DNA from 4 places in the Paenibacillus sp. DRB1-1 genome. Region 3 is predicted to be linked to each of the others. Evidence: riboswitches for the same ligand, from Rfam matches in the RefSeq annotation. Region 3 holds a riboswitch; each other region holds the start of a gene.

Region 1 (4,867 bases), 1.3 Mb from region 3:
CCTGGTCCGCTTCACCCAACTTTGTAACCGTAGAAGAACCCTTTTCTTCTGCTGAAGTCCCTGGTGTCAAAATCAAGCTCTACCTTGACCCGTCGCACAAGGAGCTCAAAGGGCGCTATATGAGCGCCGCGAAGGCCGCCCTTTCGTACTACAGCAAATGGTACGGGCCTTATCCATATTCCACCCTATCCATCGTCGTTCCACCCAAATCAGGCAATGGAGCCGGCGGTATGGAGTATCCGACACTCATCACAGCCGCTGCTGCGGGTAATCTGAATCCTGGCTATAGTCTGGAACGAACATTAGTTCATGAGATTGGACATCAATATTTCTACGGAATGGTAGCCAATAACGAATTTGAGGAGCCGTGGCTGGATGAAGGCTTCACCTCCTATGCAGAGGAGCGGCTTATGGAGCAAGAATATGGGCTTAGCCCCAACTTGCCATTACAATCGGGACAGGTAGCCTCCCCACAGCCGCTCAACCGCGAGTCATGGAAGTACGGCTCGGCTACTGAGTACGCGCAAAATGCCTACTCTCGAGGCAAGCTGGTACTACGGGGCATTGAACGTCAGGTGGGTATGAAAAAAATGGATCGGATTATGCGGACCTACGTCCAGACGTACCGATTTAAGCATCCGTCCTCCCAGGATTTTCAACGTATCGTGGAGAGAGTCACCGGACGCTCATGGAGCCACTATTTTGAACAGTATGTATATGACGGCCAGATGGCGGACTTTTCGGTGGATCATATCACGAACCACAAGCTGGAGAATGGATATGAAGCCGTCGTGACGGTCAGCAAAAAAGGGGCGGATTATCCCAAGATCCCTGTCCAATTTACCTTCAAGGATGGTACTACGATATTCAAGGCTTGGGACGGCGCGGGCAAAAGCACAACTTTTCGGATCAAAAGTACTTCTCCCGTTTCCTATGTAACCCTTGATCCTTTATATACCATTGCACTGGAGAACAAGCATATTAACAATAGCCTAAAGGCCGAATTGGACGAAAAGCAACAAACCCGTTGGAATGTAAGTGTAACCAAGCTGTTAGAAACACTGCTTGGAAGTCTGTCATGGTGAGGTGTCTATAGATGCGGACTGTTATAAAAGAGGGCTGGGCGCTGGTGCGCATACGATTCTATATCGTTATCATTTTATTTCTATATCGACTACTGTGGGGGGTGTTTCTCTATCGGTTGGTGCAGTCTGCCGTTATCCCGCTACTGCTCCGTTATCCTGATCAGGGTCAAAACGAGCTGGGACAGACCTTGTTTTGGATGGAGAGCCAGATTGCTCTGATGGACAGCCGGGAAGTACATGTGTATTTGTGGATACTACTAGGGGCGACTGTACTACGTATACTGATCACTCCCTTCATTAGAGCCGGAATATATCAAAGCCTGCATACCGATGCTACTGAACCGCAAAGCCTGTCCTTTTTCAAGGGTATGAAGCGCCATGGCATGTCGTCGCTGTTGTATTACACCATCGAGTTGGGACTGCTGCTGCTTCCCTCCTTTTGGGTAGTACCGAGACTCTACCCTATTGTAGCAGGAACGCTTCAATCTCCCTCTTACCTGCTGCATTTGTTGCCCTATGCCATGGGGTGGATGGCTTACGGATGGTTCATTCGGCAGTGCATCCTGTATATGCAACTGGGGACTGTCGGTGGTCACGCCATACTATCGTCCCTGCTCGCCTTCTTTCGCCAGCTCCTCCCAGCTGTCGGTGTATCCCTTTTGCTCGGTGCTTGTGTGCTGCTGGTCTTCGGTCTATTTGGCACCGTGGCGATGATTTGGACTGGCATGCTGGCGCTCATTCTCCAGCAATCGTATCATTTTGTTACTAGTCTGGTCAGGCTGTGGCATATCAGTTCGCAGTACAGACTATGGCATACCGATATCTCCAGTAGAAGTTAAGCCCTGCCTTTATGTTTTTTACTTCATTTCCGTCTGTCGAAAAATCTCGATTCATATCCGCGCAAACGACACATAACTGAATACTGTTAACAAGATCTGTTCCTTGGACATTAGGAGCAGATTTTTTTTTGTAACTTTTTGCAATGAAACATTTGCCAAAGCCAGCCGTCTTTGTTACAATAATCGCAGTGAACTGATAGTAACAACTTTGTAATCTTTATTGTAACCTTTATCTCAAAAATAACGTTATTGTGAATACTGCTCTCCAAGGTGCACATCTTAAGTTAAGCCTAATTCCTGGCACCTAGGAAGCGGGGGAACCAGTTTGGGTGAATTGATCTCGCAACAGAGTGGTCATAGGGGAACCTTCTACCGAATCCTTAAGCTAACCTCGCAGGCATTGGAAGGGGTATATTTTTTTTGAAGAAGAAGCTAACGATCGCAGCTATGGGTCTTGCCATTGCCTTTACATCTTTTACATTCGGTGGCGGCAGTGCATATGCAGACTCCAAGATGGACCAGGTCATTCAAGATGCCAAAGGAACGAGCTACAGAAGCGGAGGCACTACACTCGAGGGATTCGATTGCTCCGGCTTCACAATGTATGTATTCAACAAACTGGGAATTAAACTTCCGCATCAATCTGGATCACAATTCAAAATGGGATCTTCTGTATCCCGCGATGAAATGAGACCTGGAGACCTGGTGTTCTTCAACACCACAGGAAGAGGCATTTCCCATGTAGGTATCTTCGTAGGTGAAGGGAAATTTGCCCACTCCTCGACTTCACGTGGTGTAGTAGTTAGCTCACTGAACGAAAATTATTACGCTAACCGCTATGTCGGTGCAAAAAGAATTATGAGCACAGACGCTTACCATTCTGTAGCTTCAGAAATTCCTGATGACGACAACGTAGAATAACTAACGCACAGCAAGCTAACCCTAGCCGCAATTTGATTCTGGCCGGAATCGAATTGCGGTTTTTTATGTCCACAACATCAGCAATTATTATCATTACTGACGAACTGAAGCCTCAAAAGGTTTCAATTTTAGCGAACATCGTCGGTTTTACCGTCAGCGCTGGGGGAGCATATGAGCAGTAAATCCTTCTTATTGAATGTATACCCGACTTGAGTATGAAATAAACACGCTTGCCATTCCCCTGCAACTTGTCTACAATCTGTTGTTAATGATTGAAGTACTTGTAAAAGGAGGATGGAACACATGCCGGCCTCAATATCTAACTATCGGATCGTACCGATGGACGAGCATCAAGCGGCTGCAATCTGTGAGTGGCGCTATGATCCACCTTATAATATATACGGATGGCTCCCCTGGGAACAAATGAAGGCGCTTGAAGTCGAATTTGGAAGTCCCACGCTTCGCCAAGAGCAATATGTTGCTGTACTGGATGAAGAGAATAAGCTGACGGGATTTGCCCAATATTTCCCTATGATCGGTGTGACCCGGCTAGGTCTTGGAATGCATCCTGAAAGATGCGGACATGGCAAAGGCGCTGATTTTGTCCGTGCCATTGCAGAGGAAGCCCAACGACGCAACCCGAAGAATGAAATTGATCTAGAGGTACTTACTTGGAATCATCGCGCTATCCGGGCTTACAAGGCGGCTGGATTTGAGCTTACAGATACCTATGAACGCCAGACTCCCGATGGCAAAAAACCGTTTTATTGTATGGTATATCGTCCCGAGCACCAAACCCAGGTTCTATGATAAAAGCGCCTTCGGCATACAACCGCGATGTTGTATAGCGAAGGCGCTTTTATCATCATACGACCGATCATTACAAGCTCAATGACTGCTGCGCATTTTTTCAAAAGCTTCATTATATTGTTGGGCTTCCTTAATATCCACGGCCATAATACCGCCGTCGTCCCAAGAGGTCAAACGCAGAGTCACGGTCTTGTAATCAATCGTAATAAATGGATGATGATTGAATGCTTCAGATATAGCGGCAACTTCATCCACGAATGCAATCCCTTTCATAAAACTGGAAAAATTATATTTCCGAACGATCCAACGTCCTTCCTCCAGTTCCCAGCCCTCCAGTTTCTCCAGATGTGCTTCAATCTCTTCTTGTGTAAAAGGCATGTTACGAACTCCTCCCCGTTTATACGGAAGCCTTTCGACCGCTTAAATACGGCCAAAACTACGATATATTGGTGTACATATTACCACGGCCCCGTTGATAAATCCATAAGACGGACCTCAAATCAAAGGTACTGACGTCAGCTCCTCGTCTCCAATGAGTACATAGATACGATGGTGCTCCGGCTCATAGATCACAACGCCACTGCCTACAGTGATTATGGGCTCTGTACCCAGTGCATAGAATAAGTCTTCTGCCAAAGCTTCATTGACTTCCTGGCGTCCCGCCGGGTCCAGCCTGTCCCAATCTTCTACTTCCATCTCGAAAAATTCGTAGCTGTCTGGGATGCGTCCCACAGCCTCTGTCAAATCGTTCAAAATTTGTTCATACTCACGCCCATGCTTTACTCCCATGCCATTTCCTCCAATGGTTCCGCCATTCAATACATAATCACCTTATTATACCGGAAATTCGCACTTAACAAAAAAGAGAGTTTTGTCGATAAATACTATAATCCGTCTTGTAATGACGCGCTTGGGGCAAGGACGACCCCGGCGGCATGAAAGGATTCAAAATCTATTCTCATGGATGAGGTGTATCATGCAAATTTCAACCATTATCGGACTTGTGCTCGGGATTATGTCACTGGTCGTCGGGATGATCTTAAAAGGCGCTCCGGTCGTCAATCTGGTCAATAATCCCGCTGCTTACATGATTATTTTCGTCGGAACGGCAGCGAGTATATTTATGGCCTTCCCGATGGCAGAAATCAAACGGATTCCGAAGCTGTTCAAGGTTATTTTCACCGAACAAAAACTGTTAGACCGCAAAGAACT
Region 2 (4,867 bases), 1.4 Mb from region 3:
TGCTCAGACTGCCGTAATCCTTCGTCCCAGGAGACGCAGCCATGCGCTCAGCCACTTCTTTTTGGATCATAACAACGATATTCTCCAAAGGGAGCTTGTCCTCCAGCAGCCTCATCAGAATCGGTGTAGTAACGTAGTACGGTAGATTAGCCACAACACTTACTTTGCTCACGTCTGCAAAATCGGCTGCGAACACCTCGCGCAAATCCAGCTTCAGCACGTCTCCATGACGTACCTTCACATGCTCGTAAGGGGCCAACACTTCTTCGAGAATTGGCAGCAGCCGCTGGTCAATCTCGACAGCGGTAACTGCCTTGGCCGATTGGGCCAGCTTCTCGGTCAAAGCACCAATCCCAGGACCGATTTCAAGTGCGCCCTTTGTCTCATCCAATCCGGCAGCATTTACAATCTTATTGAGAATATTCTGATCAATCAGGAAATTTTGTCCCAAACTCTTTTTGAACGAAAAACCGTGCCGTTGAATAATGTCCTTCGTACGCCGCGGTGTTGCTATATCTTGAATCCCTGTCATATAGATATCACAATCCTTCACTTTCAATTTGTGCCAGCGCCCCGGCAAATTCCTCGCGGCTGATCTGAAATACAGAGAGCCGTTTATGTAGCTGCTTTCCGTTACAATAACCAATACCCAGCACATTCCCTAAGGCCATACGGCGTGCAGCAGCATTGGGATGGGTGATGAGTCCAGCATCAATCAGGTCCGCCCACTCAATCAGCGGGTCGGCGCCTTCCACTGTCGTATGGACCCGTGCAAGAGCGTGTCTGATCGCTTCCGGTGAGGCATTCTCCACGCCAATATCTCCTTTGCGCGTCGCTTCTGCCTCGGGTATAAAGGCCTGCTTGCAGCCAGGCACCTTGGAAGCGATAATCTTACGGATGCGCTCCCCTGCATGATCAGGATCGGTTAAAATGATGACCCCCCGCCGCTCCTGCGCCAATGCAATTTTACGCAGCGTCATTTTATTAATGGCTGAGCCGCCAGTTTCTATCGTATCCGCTTCAACAGCGCGGCGAATGGCCACCGTATCATCCCGGCCCTCTACCACGATCACTTCCTTGATCATTTGCGTTTCCCTCCACTGCTACAAAGCAAGCTATATTTATCTTTCCCTGCTTTTGAAAACAAAATAAGAAGAGGATATCCTCTTCTTAGCATGGCATAACTATGTTGTTAATACTATCGCATTGCCCTCAACATACACAACCTGTTTTAGTTGATTTCAGGCTTTACGGGTCCGATAACATATACGGTTTTACCGTGCTTACGACCAAATTGGTTGGCTCGGCTTAAACTCTCATAATACACATCGATTTTGTGACCTTTAATCGCGCCACCGGTATCCTCCGCACGGCGGAAGCCCACCCCTTCGATATAGACCCACCAGCCGATTGGGATTACACTCGGATCGACAGCGATGGTGCGTCCTTCCGTGACACGTGCGCCGGATGCAGTACGTGTACCGATCCCTGGCTCCTGTGAGGAATACGCCGTCATGGAGACATTTTGTAAAACTTTGCTATATTTAAAATTTACGCCTGCTTTACGGACAGCACTGCCCGAACTAACCATTGTTGCCTTAACCGCATCATTGGGACCGACGGAAGCAGCAAGAACGACCGGTTTTTTCTTCGTTCCTACAGCAATGACCTTATCCACACGATTCTGTGCAACTTCCTTGTTTACCAGCTGTTTGGATACCAACTTTCCATCATGGTATACCTTTTGAACGTGCTGGACTACCACACCCGATTTGCCGCTTTGAATGACCCGATTATCGCCTTTATAAAGACTCGGATCGGCCGTTTTGATGACCTGATAAGGCACCTGTTTTTTCTGTTCGACCTGCTGTTTCTTCACACGGACGATTTTTATGTCCATGTTAGACGAAACAGAGGCATCCAACGCAGGATAAACTTTATCCGTTGAGGATAATTTATAGCCCGAGGTACGAATGGCACCTTCTACTGTATTTTCTGTTGTGTACAGCTTTTTCGTCTCATTGCCTGAAGATACTTTAACTTGATTGGCACGTTTAATGACTACGCGATCCCCATCCTGTACTGCTCCATTTAGCGGCATGGAAACTGTATCATGCGGCTGAAGTGAAATGGAATGCTCGCTCAGCAAATCTTGAAGCTTGGATTCCCGGGTTTCTACCGCAGATGCCTTGCCATCGATGACAAAAAAGACTTGTTTTTTAGATTGCGTGTACATCAGAATTGAAATCATAATCGTTAGCGCGATTAGAAAAATAGCAACCAAGGCAGCCTGGCGCACATTCTCTTGCTTCCAACGCAATACGTAAGACATGCTGGATGAGCGTGACTCATGGGTCTCCTCTTTTTGGAAAATGCCCATTTCCTCCGTCCTCCTTACATAGCCCGCCGTCTGGAGTAAGACATAGTTGAGATTTGACGTGACTATAACAGATTTTCTACAAGACAAGCCCAAACTGCGACTGTCCTGCACCATGTACCCGTCTTCGCGGCATGCTGTCCTCCCCTGTTTAACCACAGTATGATGACAGATTTTCTTTTATTCACAACAAAAAAAGCCAGAGAAAGAGACTAGAGAGCTCTTTCGTGGCTTCCGGCATGTGTGAATATGCGGGAAAACTCATGCACGAGATGGCTTCTCTCTTGTTACGCTTACGGGGTTAGCTGTCGGGTTCGGACGTAGAGAGTCGCCCTAGCTTGGGTCAACCGCTCATGGCGGTCGCCTTCACATTCACCCCGAAGACCCAGAAAGAAATCGAAATACGGCTCCTCCACCTATTCAATCCCATCCTGGAAAAGAATTTCGGTCGAGCCGGCTGGCGGAAGAGACGTTCCCTTCTTGCACATACGCCGGACGTACTGTAAGCCATATCGGTTCCCCCGTTCCCTGTAAAAGGGACTCAGCGAGACTGGTTCATGAAATGACTTGTTGATGTTTACATTCAAACAACAATTCACTGAAAAGATGATATCTTGTTTCTATGCATGTTGTAAAGCAGGTTTCAAGTACATTTTTTAAAATATTCGGTTAAAATATTGTAATATTCTCGAGTTTCCTGCAACAAATTCATGATTAGCTTCGTCTATCTCTTTATTTTGATCGATTTCTTCACTTTTTCATTGAATGTCAAATCGTTCCAAGGCATTTTGGGTCGTTATTGACACTAATTCCTCCACTGTAATTCCCTTGATTTGGGCTGCGGCCTCTGCTACCAGTCTCACATGTGCGGACTCATTTCGCTTCCCGCGGAACGGATGCGGCGTCAGGTAGGGAGCGTCCGTTTCAATGAGTAGACGATCCAGCGGCACCTGTGCGAGCACCTCTTTTGGCTGCTTGGCATTTTTGAACGTTATTGGACCACCGAAGGAAAGGTGAAATCCCATATCCAGCACCATTTTGGCAGTCTCCCAGCTACCCGAAAAGGAGTGCATGACTCCGCCAATCTCACTCGCTTTTTCCTCGCGCAAAATCCTAACAATATCTTCATGCGCATCCCGGTTATGGATAACAATGGGCATTTTGAGCTCACGAGCCAGACCAATTTGATTTCGAAACACCCGATGCTGAACATCCTTCGGTGAAGTATCCCAATAATAATCCAGACCGATCTCACCGATGGCTACAACCTTCTTATGACTGCATAACGATGCAATCCATTCTAGATCGCCCTCCTGCATTGTAATAGCATCCTGCGGATGCCATCCAACTGCCGCATAAATAAAATCATACGTCTCGGCCAATTTCATGGTGGATGGAATCGTCTCACGATTAAATCCGATATTGATCATCCGTGTTACTCCTGATTCGACAGCACGTGCTATAACTTCTTCACGATCTTCGTCAAATTGTGGCGCATCCAAGTGAGTATGAGTGTCGAATAAATCCAAGGTTTACATCTCCTTTTTTTACTTACATTTCTATATAGTTGTCTATTCTTTGACAAAATAATTCCTTATTTCGGCAGGAAGCCTGTCTTTTACCGCGTTCAATTTATTCTGGGGAAAATACATATGATATTTTCCTCGGTGAATACCACTTATTGAGCGCACAATTTCCGAAACTTCGGATATTTCACTCACCTCGCCCTGACGTCCAAGCAGTAAAATCTGGTTGTCCGTCGAGCCACCCTGCCGAAACACATCATAAGGAAGATCTGTCGGAAAATCAATTTCAAAATCATATTCAGGGTGCAAACCAGCCTCTTTCAAAGCTTCTCTAATACTGTCAATGGTATCTGTATCCATATTTTCAATCTCTACATATTTATACAATCTACGGTCCATAAAACGGCTGCTCAAATCGCTTAAAATATCGTCCTTTTCTCGTTTCCACTGGCTAAATACGGTCTGGATTAATGACTCGTCGAGCATCAGATATTGCTCTACTGTAAGCTCTCCTTTCAACAGATCCGGTAGCGGGTCCAGCAGAAAACCAAACTCATATCCGTTTTTAAACAATTCCTTTGCTCGCTTGAAAATTTTACGTAAAAGGATTTCCGAGCTGCGTGTTACAGGATGAAAATAAATTTGCCAATACATCTGATAGCGTGACATTAAATAATCTTCTACTGCATGCATGCCTGATTCCTTTACAACAATTCTACCATTATGAGGACGCAGCAGTCGTAAAATACGATCCAAATCAATCGTGCCGTAGTTGACACCTGTCGAATGAGCATCCCGCAACAAATAATCCATACGGTCAGCATCTAGCGGACTGGTTACCAAGTTGACAACAATCGGCTTATCATACGTTTTGGCTATAACCGCAGCCACCTTTTTTGGAAGCTTGTCGTCGACTTGCCGTAGCACAGCGTTGATCTTTGTGTCTCCCAGTACAATGCGGCAT
Region 3 (4,867 bases):
CCTTATAATCGTTATCGTCGATGTTCAGAATTGCAGCAACTTGTTTTCTGTACCTTTGTGCTTTGCGGGTGCCGTGAATCAGATTGGACAAGCGTGAAGGCGGAATATTGTGTGTCTCACAAAATGTTTTCTGATCCAGTCGAAGTTCGACAAGCCGTTGTTTGATGGCCCACCCGAAGGAGGTGACAGGCATTTTGTTGTTCAAGAGAAATCGCCCCTTACGGATTCTTGCGGAATAATTGGTGTGTTATAATAATCATCAGTAAACATGTTAGAATTAACCATCTAACACTATGATACACTTTTATACGTGTTTTTACAATCGCAAATGCGTCATTTTGTTGAATTAATTACTTAATTAAGTGCTAGGTGGTTCTGATAATCCGTCTAGAGTCTGCCAATGGTGTGAATTGCGATTATATGTGGACCAAAAACACTCTGCCACCTGAGGAAAGGGACAGAGTGTTTTTGGTGTTGTGACCACATTGGCGAAACGACGCATCAGGGGGATGCAGGAAGGCGTTTGAATAGACCTGAGGAGGAAAACAGTCTAGGTTCATCCGATTGGCTATTATGGCTCGTATAAAGAGGTAGAGTGATGTAGGAGCTGGACCAATGTCTGTGAAGAAGGCGACGCTGGAATGCAGTTGGCTCAGGCTCGTTAAGCTTCTTCCAGGCGGAGAGCAGCTCGCTTGTCATACGCTCCATAAGAGGGTTCTTTTCCTCATAAGGAGGATTGAGTAATTTGAAGGCATCTTCCACACAGGAGGACACCGCTGCGCTAAGATAGCCGTGAACGGTCTGTTCTACATCGTTTCCGAGGAGGAAGTTAATCCAGGTGTGAACGGTAGCGAGTGTGCCAATCGCATTGTATTGAATGAGTATGGATTCCAACTGGTCAAATTCAAGCCAAGGATAAAGAGCCTTAGCGAGCTTGAGCAGACGCTGGCCGGATAGACGAAACTCCTTCACATGCTGCCAGGAGGGACGTTGGGTATGCAGCATCTTATCAATGAGGGCGATCCGCCAACTGTCATTCTGCTGGATGGCGACATACAGACTTTTGATAGCCATGCCGTCAACGGTTGTAAATTGAGGATACAAATCATCCAGCATGTAATGTTCCAGGTCTTGTAGACTGTTCAAATGTCCGTTACGGAATAGTTTCTCCAGTCCGTTAAAACGGGTGAAGCCACCAACAGGTAGGGAAGGGTCCAACAATAATGCATAGTTCAGCAAACGGTTGCCTTTATGCAAGGTGGTTCGCCTCCTCGAAGTGAATCCTTATGTTATGTTATTTAACTCTTTACTTTGGGGAAACAAACTGTATTCGAAATATATGTAATATATATTTACATTTAAATAGCTTTTGTGTCAAATTAAATATTCTTATCGCTCATATATGTTAGTTAAAATAACATATAAAATAATTATTATGTTTTTGTTTACAAATAGTTGATGAGAGAGTATAATAAATCTGTTGCCTCATTACATTATGATTTGCGGTCGTGGTGGAATGGCAGACACGCTATCTTGAGGGGGTAGTGGGCGTACGCCCGTGGAGGTTCGAGTCCTCTCGACCGCATTATATGCAAGACTCAGTTAAAAAAGCATCCTGACACGGTTTACGTGAAGGGATGCTTTTTTTGTTAAGCATTTTTCGTTATATCCTTTAGCCACAGAAGCAACGGTAGACAATAGGTCATTTATTAACTGTGATAAAGAAGGATGTCAGTTTTGCTGCAAAAGCTGCTCTATATCTCCCGCCAGCTTATCTGGAGTGGTTTGCGGTGCATAGCGCTTAAATACGTTACCTTCTCGTGTAATTAAGAATTTAGTAAAATTCCATTTGATCGCTTTAGACCCTAATACCCCCGGAGCAGTTTGGGTCAAGTAGCGAAATAAGGGGTGCGCTTGATCGCCATTGACATCTGTCTTGGCGAACATCGGAAAGGTAACACCATAATTGATCTGGCAAAACTCGGAAATCTCCTCGCTGGAACCTGGCTCTTGTTTGGCAAATTGGTTGCTGGGGAATCCCAAAATTTCGAGCCCCTGTTCATGGTACTGGTCATATAGCTCTTGTAGCGCTTTGTATTGGGGGGTTAACCCACATTTGCTGGCAGTGTTCACGATAAGCAGAACGTTCCCTTCATATGTGGATAACGGAATTTGTTTCCCTTGCAGGGTTTGCGCATCATATTCATAAACGGTCATAGTATCTCTCCTTATTCAATATTCAGCAATTAAATTGTAAGCAATTAAAAGCGAGGTTGCAAGTTTTGAAAAGCTGTATCAAGCCTTTAGCCGCTGTAAAATCGTATTTTGTTCAAAACAGTAAATCGCACCGCAAATGGAGCGAATTAAGGTGTTTCTTCTTATAAAAGCGGGTTCAATCGGTGTTTAGCTGGTACATATAGCGTATTTTCTTCTCTTTTTACAAAAAAAGGCCAAAAACGCCCTACCCTACGCCAATATTGACATGCTTGTCATTTTTGAAAAGGGATGAAAAACAGAGATTGAAGGAGCTGTGATAAGCATAGTAGTATTGTAAGCGCTATTATTAATATCCTAGGCTCTAAAGGCCGATTTATAACCCCGCAGTTGAGCTTTACAGTCTTCCATGCGCGGGTGTATGATTCAAGACGTAATTTCAAATTAACTTGAATGAAGCAACAACGAAATGTCTATAGCGCTGAATTTTGCAGTTGCAAAAGCGGGGGAACCAATCGAGACTGTACGGCTTCGGAAGCCGTGTGTCTCATGGGGTGAATTTTCCGGTCAAGTGCCAGAAATAGGGCGACTCTCACGTCCGAATCCGACAGCTAACCTCGTAAGCGTACAGGGAGAGGCAACAAACCGCCGTGTGCAGCCATGGTTTATTTTATCATGGATATGTAAGAAGCCGGAGGAAAGCCTTTTTCCTTCGGCTTCTTTTTGTTGTCTTTTTATACCGGGAGAGGAGCTACTGATGGAAGGTCGGTTAATTATTGTCACTGCACCGAATGAAGCGGGCAGAAGTTTTGTGAAATTGCTTATTTTCAAAAAATTGGCGTTTGCAGTTCTGACGAATAGCGCCCAGGAGGAACGACAGCTCAAAAAAATGGGTGTGGAGCACATTGTCCGCATCAATACTATGCAAGCAGGAAAATGGAATTTTCCAAAAAAAGAAATTGGTAGTGTGTATTTGTTCGAGAACAGCTTGAATCTAACTTGCCGTTTCCTGCAAATATGTCGGCCGCTAACATCGGAATCGATCTATGTTATTACGCACGGCTGTAATCCACAAGGAATTTATCGGGGATTGGGAGCGGATCATGTGATCTACACATTGAACGGAGAGGTGGGTTTTCTGCTGAACGGATAAGCACTTATAACATAGTTGTTTTATGATTTTATGATCAAATAAGAATGGCGATCTGAGGACCGATACGGAGGGTATAATCATGATGGATATATACATGTTGCTCGTCATGGCTGTGAGTTATGGAGTGATACTGCTGTTTGTACGCTGGTGTGATGCGCAGACCTCTAAAGGAGGACGAAGAGGATGATCGTTATACTTGGGCTTACGGCTATTGTGTTTATGTATTTAATCTACGCACTCCTGAACCCTGAAAAGTTCTAGTCAGCTATAGGGGATAGAGCGGGCGGGAACAACAGATCTGAATATTAAGCATCATAGGTAGCGGGTTTTCGCAAACGTGTGCACACAATTGGTGCTCTGGAAGCAGGTCTGTTGTTCCAAACGCAGGAGCATTTTGAAGGAGGAATAAAGGATGGAGCTGCTTCAAATTGGAATTGTGATCGTCATATTGCTGCTCTTGGTAAAGCCAGTGGGCACTTATATGTATCATGTATTCTCGAATGAACCCAATCGGACGGATCGGATTTTTGGCGGAACAGAAAAGCTGATTTATAAGATAGTAGGATTGAAGAAGCTGGAGAGCATGCGTTGGACTACGTATGTTATGAGTTTCATTGCAACGAATGTCGTGCTTGTGGCGATCAGCTACTTGCTGTTGCGTATACAGGGAATGCTTCCCGGTAATCCTGCGGGAAACAGTAATATGGAAGCATCACTAGCTTTTAATACGGTAATCAGCTTTATGACGAATACGAATCTCCAACATTATAGCGGAGAAAGCGGGCTTACGTATCTGACACAGATGGCGTTCGTCACGATGATGATGTTCACTTCGGCTGCTTCCGGTTTTGCGGTTGCTGCGGCTTTTATGAGGGGATTGACGCGGCGCGGTGAAGGGATGGGCAATTTCTTTCAAGATTTTATTAAAGCCATTATAAGAATTTTCCTGCCGCTGGCCTTTGTGCTTACGCTGGTGCTGGTTGGATTGAAGGTACCACAGACGCTACAGCCTACGGCGGATCTTACGACACTGAGCGGAACACAGCAGCAGATTTCTATGGGACCCATTGCTTCTCTGGAGTCCATCAAGCATTTGGGGACAAACGGGGGCGGTTATGCGGGAGCTAACTCTGCGCATCCTTTTGAAAATCCAAGTCCTTGGACGAACGTGCTGGAAATTTTGGCAATGTGGGTAATGCCGGCTTCATTGCCGTATACCTTTGGATTGTTTGCCCGTAATCGTAAACAGGGCTGGATTATTTTTAGCTCCATGATGGTATTGTTTCTAATTTTTCTATCCATTACGTATGTGTCTGAAAAGACAGGTAATCCGTTAATCCAGACACTGGGTGTGGATGCTTCTCAAGGAAGCATGGAAGGGAAAGAGGTTCGTTTCGGCATTGGACAATCGGCTTTATTCACTGCGGTCACAACAGCGGCAACGACAGGTTCGGTCAATAATATGCATGATACACTAACCCCACTGGGTGGTATGGCTGC
Region 4 (4,867 bases), 4.3 Mb from region 3:
GGTAGACCGTGGACAGATGGAGGCTGCCCGTTCATTGGGTATGGGACGGGGCAAAGCTATGCGTCATGTCATTTTGCCGCAAGCGTTTAAATCTATTTTGCCTGCTATCGGTAATGAGTTTATTACGATCATTAAAGAATCATCCATTATTTCGACCATTGGGATGGTGGATATTATGTATCAGGCCCAGGTCATTAAGAACATTACCTACGAAGGATTAAGTCCGTTCGTAATCGCAGCCGCTATTTATTTTGTAATGACATTCAGCTTGTCTAAGCTGCTGGGTTTATGGGAAAGGAAGTTGAGAGCCAGTGATCACCGTTAAACAACTGCGTAAATCGTTCGGCAAGAATGAGATTTTAAAAGGCATTGATATAGATATCGCCAAAGGTGAAGTCGTCGTCATCATCGGTCCCAGCGGTTCGGGGAAGAGTACGTTTTTGCGTTGCATGAATTTGCTAGAACAGCCTACGGACGGGGAGATTTTGTTTGAGGGCGAGCCGATTACAGCTCGTGGTCATAATATTAACGTAACCCGGGAGAAGATGGGGATGGTGTTCCAGCATTTTAATCTGTTCCCGCATAAAACAGTGTTGCAGAACCTGACGCTTGCACCAACGCAGGTTAGAAGACAGTCAGGGAAGGAAGCGGAAAAAATTGCGCTAGAACTCCTGCGTACCGTAGGGCTTGAGGATAAGAAGAATACCTTTCCGAACCAGCTATCCGGAGGTCAGAAGCAACGTATTGCGATTGCGCGTGCTTTGGCCATGCAGCCGCACGTAATGCTGTTCGATGAGCCGACTTCTGCATTGGACCCTGAAATGGTTGGAGAGGTTCTGGATGTAATGAAGAAGCTCGCCGAAGGCGGCATGACCATGGTAATCGTGACGCATGAAATGGGCTTTGCCCGTGAGGTAGGCGATCGAATCATCTTTATGGATAACGGTAAAATTGTAGAGCAAGGTACACCAGAGCAGGTATTTGGTACTCCAAGCCATGATCGCACCCGTGATTTTCTTGCCAAAGTATTGTAAGAAAGTGCTGATATGAGCTATAAAAAAGCCCTCCGTTTGTGATATGATCCCCTCATAGTAGACAGAAAAGAGCAAGCCGACTAATCTGTCTATTATGGAGGGGATTTTTCTATGGGAGTAATAAGAAAAACTTACGATGTGAGCTTCAAGAAAAAGACAGTGGATCTGTACCTCAACAAGGGAATCGGATATAAAAACGTGGCACGAGAAATGGAGATTGACGCTTCGCTGGTTCGCCGATGGGTGAGACACTTCAAAGCCGAGGGAATGAAAGGTCTAGAGGAAAAACGAGGCAAAGCAAAAGGGCCTGGCATCGGCAGACCTCGAACACGCCCCGAAGATCCGGAGGTCAAGCTGAAACGCCTTGAAGCAGAAAATGAAATGCTAAAAAAGCTCTTGCAGATGTGAAAGGAGGAATGGAGGCTGTACCCAAGAGTAAAAAGTTTGCGGTGATCCAAGAATTGCTTAGTAAGGGACATAGCATCGTACTACTATGTGAACTGGCCGGAGTATCCAAAAGCGGCTTTTATAAATGGATAAAGCGAAAGATGTTCGTTTCACAAAAACAGCGGGAAGATGAAACCATGAAGCTAAAAATCATGGCTTGTTACGAGAAATTGAAAGGAATATACGGCTACCGCAGGGTGAAGGTTTGGTTGAATCGAATCTATGGCATACATATAAATCATAAGCGTGTACGGAGACTTATGGGTGAACTAGGAATCAAGGCGATCATTCGTAGGAAGAGACCTTACTACGGCAAGAAAGAAGCCTATGTCATTTCTGGCAATCATCTAAACCGGGAATTTAAGGCCGACCAGTTGAATCAAAAGTGGGTAACAGACATCACTTACCTCATATTCAATGGACAGAGGCTCTACCTTTCCGCGATTCAGGATCTTTTTAACAACGAAATTGTTGCCTACCAGATCAGCCGCAGAAACGATTTGAGCCTGGTGTTGGATACAGTGAAAAAGGCAAGGAAGCGACAGGATGCGCGAGGTGTTCTACTGCATAGCGACCAAGGATTTCAATATACCTCTCGCCAATATACCAACCTGCTCAAGCGATACGGAATACAGGCCAGCATGTCCCGAAAAGGGAACTGCTGGGACAATGCATGTATAGAAAACTTCTTCAGTCATTTTAAAACCGAGTGTTTCTATCTCCACGCCTTCCATTCAGCTCAACAGGTGGAGCATGCTGTTCAAAAGTATATCCATTTCTACAACCATGAACGCTTTCAAGAGAAACTAAACAACCTGACTCCTTATGAATACAGGACTCAGGCTGCTTAATTATTGCTTTTTGATAGCTGTCTACTTGACAGGGTTCACTTCATTGACGGAGGGCTTTTTCTTTTTTTGTCACCATTTCCCCATATTTTCGTAACAAATATCGATTTCTTGGTGACAAAATTGTAACGAGTATAGTATGATGTTCAAGGTTCCCAACATTTTCATGCGGATAAGGTTACAAAATTGTGATATTATGCAGTAAGCCAAAACTTACCGGGACAGCATGCGGTTATGACAAACGCTGAATGCTGGGCCCAAACTATGGGAAGTGCGGGGGACGTAACAACGGCATTCTTTCCGATACGTCATAAGACGATATGGAATATGCCTAGGGGTGAATTGCACAAGCATAGGGCTTCTTCTGAGTCCGAATCCGACAGCTAACTTCGCAGGCATAACAGAGGAGGTACATATCTTTGAAACATCTAAAACATATTGGAAAAACCATGAAATTTGCGGTGCTTGCCGCAGCCATTGCAGGTCTGGCACAGACAGCTGGAGTAGCGGATGCTGCTTCGCTTCATACTGCCAAAGATGGTGATACCTTCTTTTTGCTTGCTCAACGTTATGGAGTATCAGTGGACGAGCTGACGAAGGCGAACCCAAACATTGCCTCCAACAATATATATGCAGGTCTGCAAATTAAGGTACCTGGTGAAAAAAGTGTGAAGGCAGCTTCGGATTCGAAGCCGCAGCTTATTACGGAGAAAGCACCAGTGAATGAGGGGCCAACGATTCAAGCGTGGGGCAAAACATTTAACTATAGCAAAATAGTTGACGTTAAGGCTTCTGCGTATTCTGCCGCAGCCGATGAGAATGGTAAATGGGGAGCAGTGGACTACTACGGCAATCCGCTTAAACTAGGTACAATTGCGGTAGACCCGAACGTCATTCCGATGGGCACGAAAGTGCTGGTTACAGGCTATTCCCACCCAGGTTTGCCGGATCATTCTTTTGTAGCTGTCGCTCGCGATCAGGGCAGCGCCATTACAGGAAAACGGATTGATATCTTTATTCCTGGCAACAAATCATTTGTGAACGACTTTGGATTTCAAAATGTGAAGCTATACGTTATTGATAAATAGCATTGTACGTATATACGGTTTAATTAAACATAATATATACTATGTAAACTTAATGCCTGTATCCTACCATATATAACTAGGTCGGACTCTTATCAGGTCCTATCCGTAAAAAAGGCTGTCTTGACGAGCAGAAAACTTCTGCTGGTAAGACAGCCTTTTTACGTTGCTTTAGCTTGTAGCTCAATCCTAAACATATGGTTATTTCCGTTCCGATGTGTGGAGTAGCCGAGGGACTGTCACAAATTTGTAGCCCTTAGCTTTTAGAGAGTGAATTAGACCCGGCAGAGCTTGGACAGTGCCTTGCAAGTTGGAGCTTTGACCTCCACCTGCGTGCATTAAAATAATAGAGCCAGGCCCGGTAGCTGGGATCACATTGCGCTGAATTTGTGTTTTACTTAGTCCCTTCCAGTCGAGAGAGTCTACATTCCAATTGACAATCATGTAGCCATGACGACGTGCCCATTGGATTTGAGGCTCCGTGATTTCACCGTAGGGTGGACGAATCAACTTGGGGCGAATACCTGCGCTGGCTTGTAAAATACGTTCTGTTTTTGTAATCTGGTTGCGAAAGCGTTCTGGTGTGGCCTTCCTAAAATCCGGATGAGTATAGGAATGGTTTCCTATAGCATGGCCTTCACGGATAATACGGCGTATGATCCCCGGATGCTTTTCCGCACGGTGACCGACGATAAAAAAGGTGGCTTTGATGCCATTGGCGTGTAATACGTCCAAAACCTGCGGCGTATACCTAGAATCGGGCACATCATCAAAGGTTAAGGCAATTTGGCGGGTGTGTGGGCCGCACATTTTAAAAATGTCCGCATGTTTTTTTCGCAGCATTGCTAATGTAGGAGTTGCTCGATCTGTGCTCTGTTGTACAGAAGAAGCAACAGCTGCTTCCTTGGGATGGGGCGTTCCGATGTTGGGAGGCGCATCCGCGTGAACGGGTAAACTTGAAAATGCTAGTAACAGTGCCAAGCATGGCAACACTCCCCTGTACGGCATATGTATCCCCCCTTTCCGTGCAGTGGTACCTAGTGGTGCTCTCGACTATTATGTACCTGTCCTATTAAAAATATGCTGGTTACCAAGTTCGGCTCATCAACGACTGGAAAGAAGTCCACGATGAAACGATTATCAATGAAGATGATGGAGCTAAACGTACATATTCTCTTAAACATGACCGGAAACAGGAGCATTTTCGCAAGTTTTAGCCTTACAACGAATTCGGTATACCGTGACAGCTGGTGTATAATGGGGATGCAATTCATAATTATACAGACATGGAATTGAAGGAAGGATGGATAAAAGTGACCGACTTGTTTACTCCTTATCAATTAAAGGGGCTTTCTTTAAAAAATCGGATTGTTATGCCCCCGATGTGCCAATACAGCGTGGAGGCCAAGGACGGAAATCCAACGGATTGGCATCATGTCCATTATGTGAGCCG

The links. Region 3 has a riboswitch for cyclic di-AMP ahead of ACQW03_RS04775 (hypothetical protein). Riboswitches for the same ligand answer to the same signal wherever they lie in the genome.
Region 1: it holds a riboswitch for cyclic di-AMP, as region 3 does, so the genes downstream of both, ACQW03_RS10635 (C40 family peptidase) here and ACQW03_RS04775 (hypothetical protein) in region 3, are expected to answer to the same signal.
Region 2: it holds a riboswitch for cyclic di-AMP, as region 3 does, so the genes downstream of both, ACQW03_RS11045 (3D domain-containing protein) here and ACQW03_RS04775 (hypothetical protein) in region 3, are expected to answer to the same signal.
Region 4: it holds a riboswitch for cyclic di-AMP, as region 3 does, so the genes downstream of both, ACQW03_RS23930 (3D domain-containing protein) here and ACQW03_RS04775 (hypothetical protein) in region 3, are expected to answer to the same signal.

The regions. Positions count from the first base shown of each region.
Region 1 covers NZ_JBODQH010000001.1:2,394,331-2,399,197, forward strand. The annotation lists gene ACQW03_RS10625 (M1 family metallopeptidase) at 1-1,085, shown strand, start outside; gene ACQW03_RS10630 (hypothetical protein) at 1,097-1,924, shown strand; cyclic di-AMP (ydaO/yuaA leader) riboswitch at 2,202-2,339, shown strand; gene ACQW03_RS10635 (C40 family peptidase) at 2,345-2,845, shown strand; gene ACQW03_RS10640 (GNAT family N-acetyltransferase) at 3,149-3,655, shown strand; gene ACQW03_RS10645 (4a-hydroxytetrahydrobiopterin dehydratase) at 3,734-4,033, opposite strand; gene ACQW03_RS10650 (hypothetical protein) at 4,151-4,444, opposite strand; gene motA (flagellar motor stator protein MotA) at 4,632-4,867, shown strand, end outside.
Region 2 covers NZ_JBODQH010000001.1:2,502,453-2,507,319, forward strand. The annotation lists gene rsmA (16S rRNA (adenine(1518)-N(6)/adenine(1519)-N(6))-dimethyltransferase RsmA) at 1-532, opposite strand, end outside; gene rnmV (ribonuclease M5) at 540-1,085, opposite strand; gene ACQW03_RS11045 (3D domain-containing protein) at 1,232-2,380, opposite strand; cyclic di-AMP (ydaO/yuaA leader) riboswitch at 2,652-2,934, opposite strand; gene ACQW03_RS11050 (TatD family hydrolase) at 3,136-3,906, opposite strand; gene ACQW03_RS11055 (HD domain-containing protein) at 3,949-4,867, opposite strand, start outside.
Region 3 covers NZ_JBODQH010000001.1:1,062,873-1,067,739, reverse strand. The annotation lists gene ACQW03_RS04795 (hypothetical protein) at 1-205, opposite strand, end outside; gene ACQW03_RS04790 (urease accessory protein UreF) at 502-1,239, opposite strand; tRNA gene ACQW03_RS04785 (tRNA-Leu) at 1,503-1,585, shown strand; gene ACQW03_RS04780 (glutathione peroxidase) at 1,732-2,217, opposite strand; cyclic di-AMP (ydaO/yuaA leader) riboswitch at 2,684-2,856, shown strand; gene ACQW03_RS04775 (hypothetical protein) at 2,972-3,367, shown strand; gene ACQW03_RS04770 (potassium-transporting ATPase subunit F) at 3,551-3,628, shown strand; gene kdpA (potassium-transporting ATPase subunit KdpA) at 3,780-4,867, shown strand, end outside.
Region 4 covers NZ_JBODQH010000001.1:5,314,564-5,319,430, forward strand. The annotation lists gene ACQW03_RS23910 (ABC transporter substrate-binding protein/permease) at 1-325, shown strand, start outside; gene ACQW03_RS23915 (amino acid ABC transporter ATP-binding protein) at 312-1,034, shown strand; gene ACQW03_RS23920 (transposase) at 1,146-1,442, shown strand; gene ACQW03_RS23925 (IS3 family transposase) at 1,451-2,332, shown strand; cyclic di-AMP (ydaO/yuaA leader) riboswitch at 2,574-2,742, shown strand; gene ACQW03_RS23930 (3D domain-containing protein) at 2,749-3,417, shown strand; gene ACQW03_RS23935 (polysaccharide deacetylase family protein) at 3,616-4,422, opposite strand; gene ACQW03_RS23940 (NADH:flavin oxidoreductase/NADH oxidase) at 4,728-4,867, shown strand, end outside.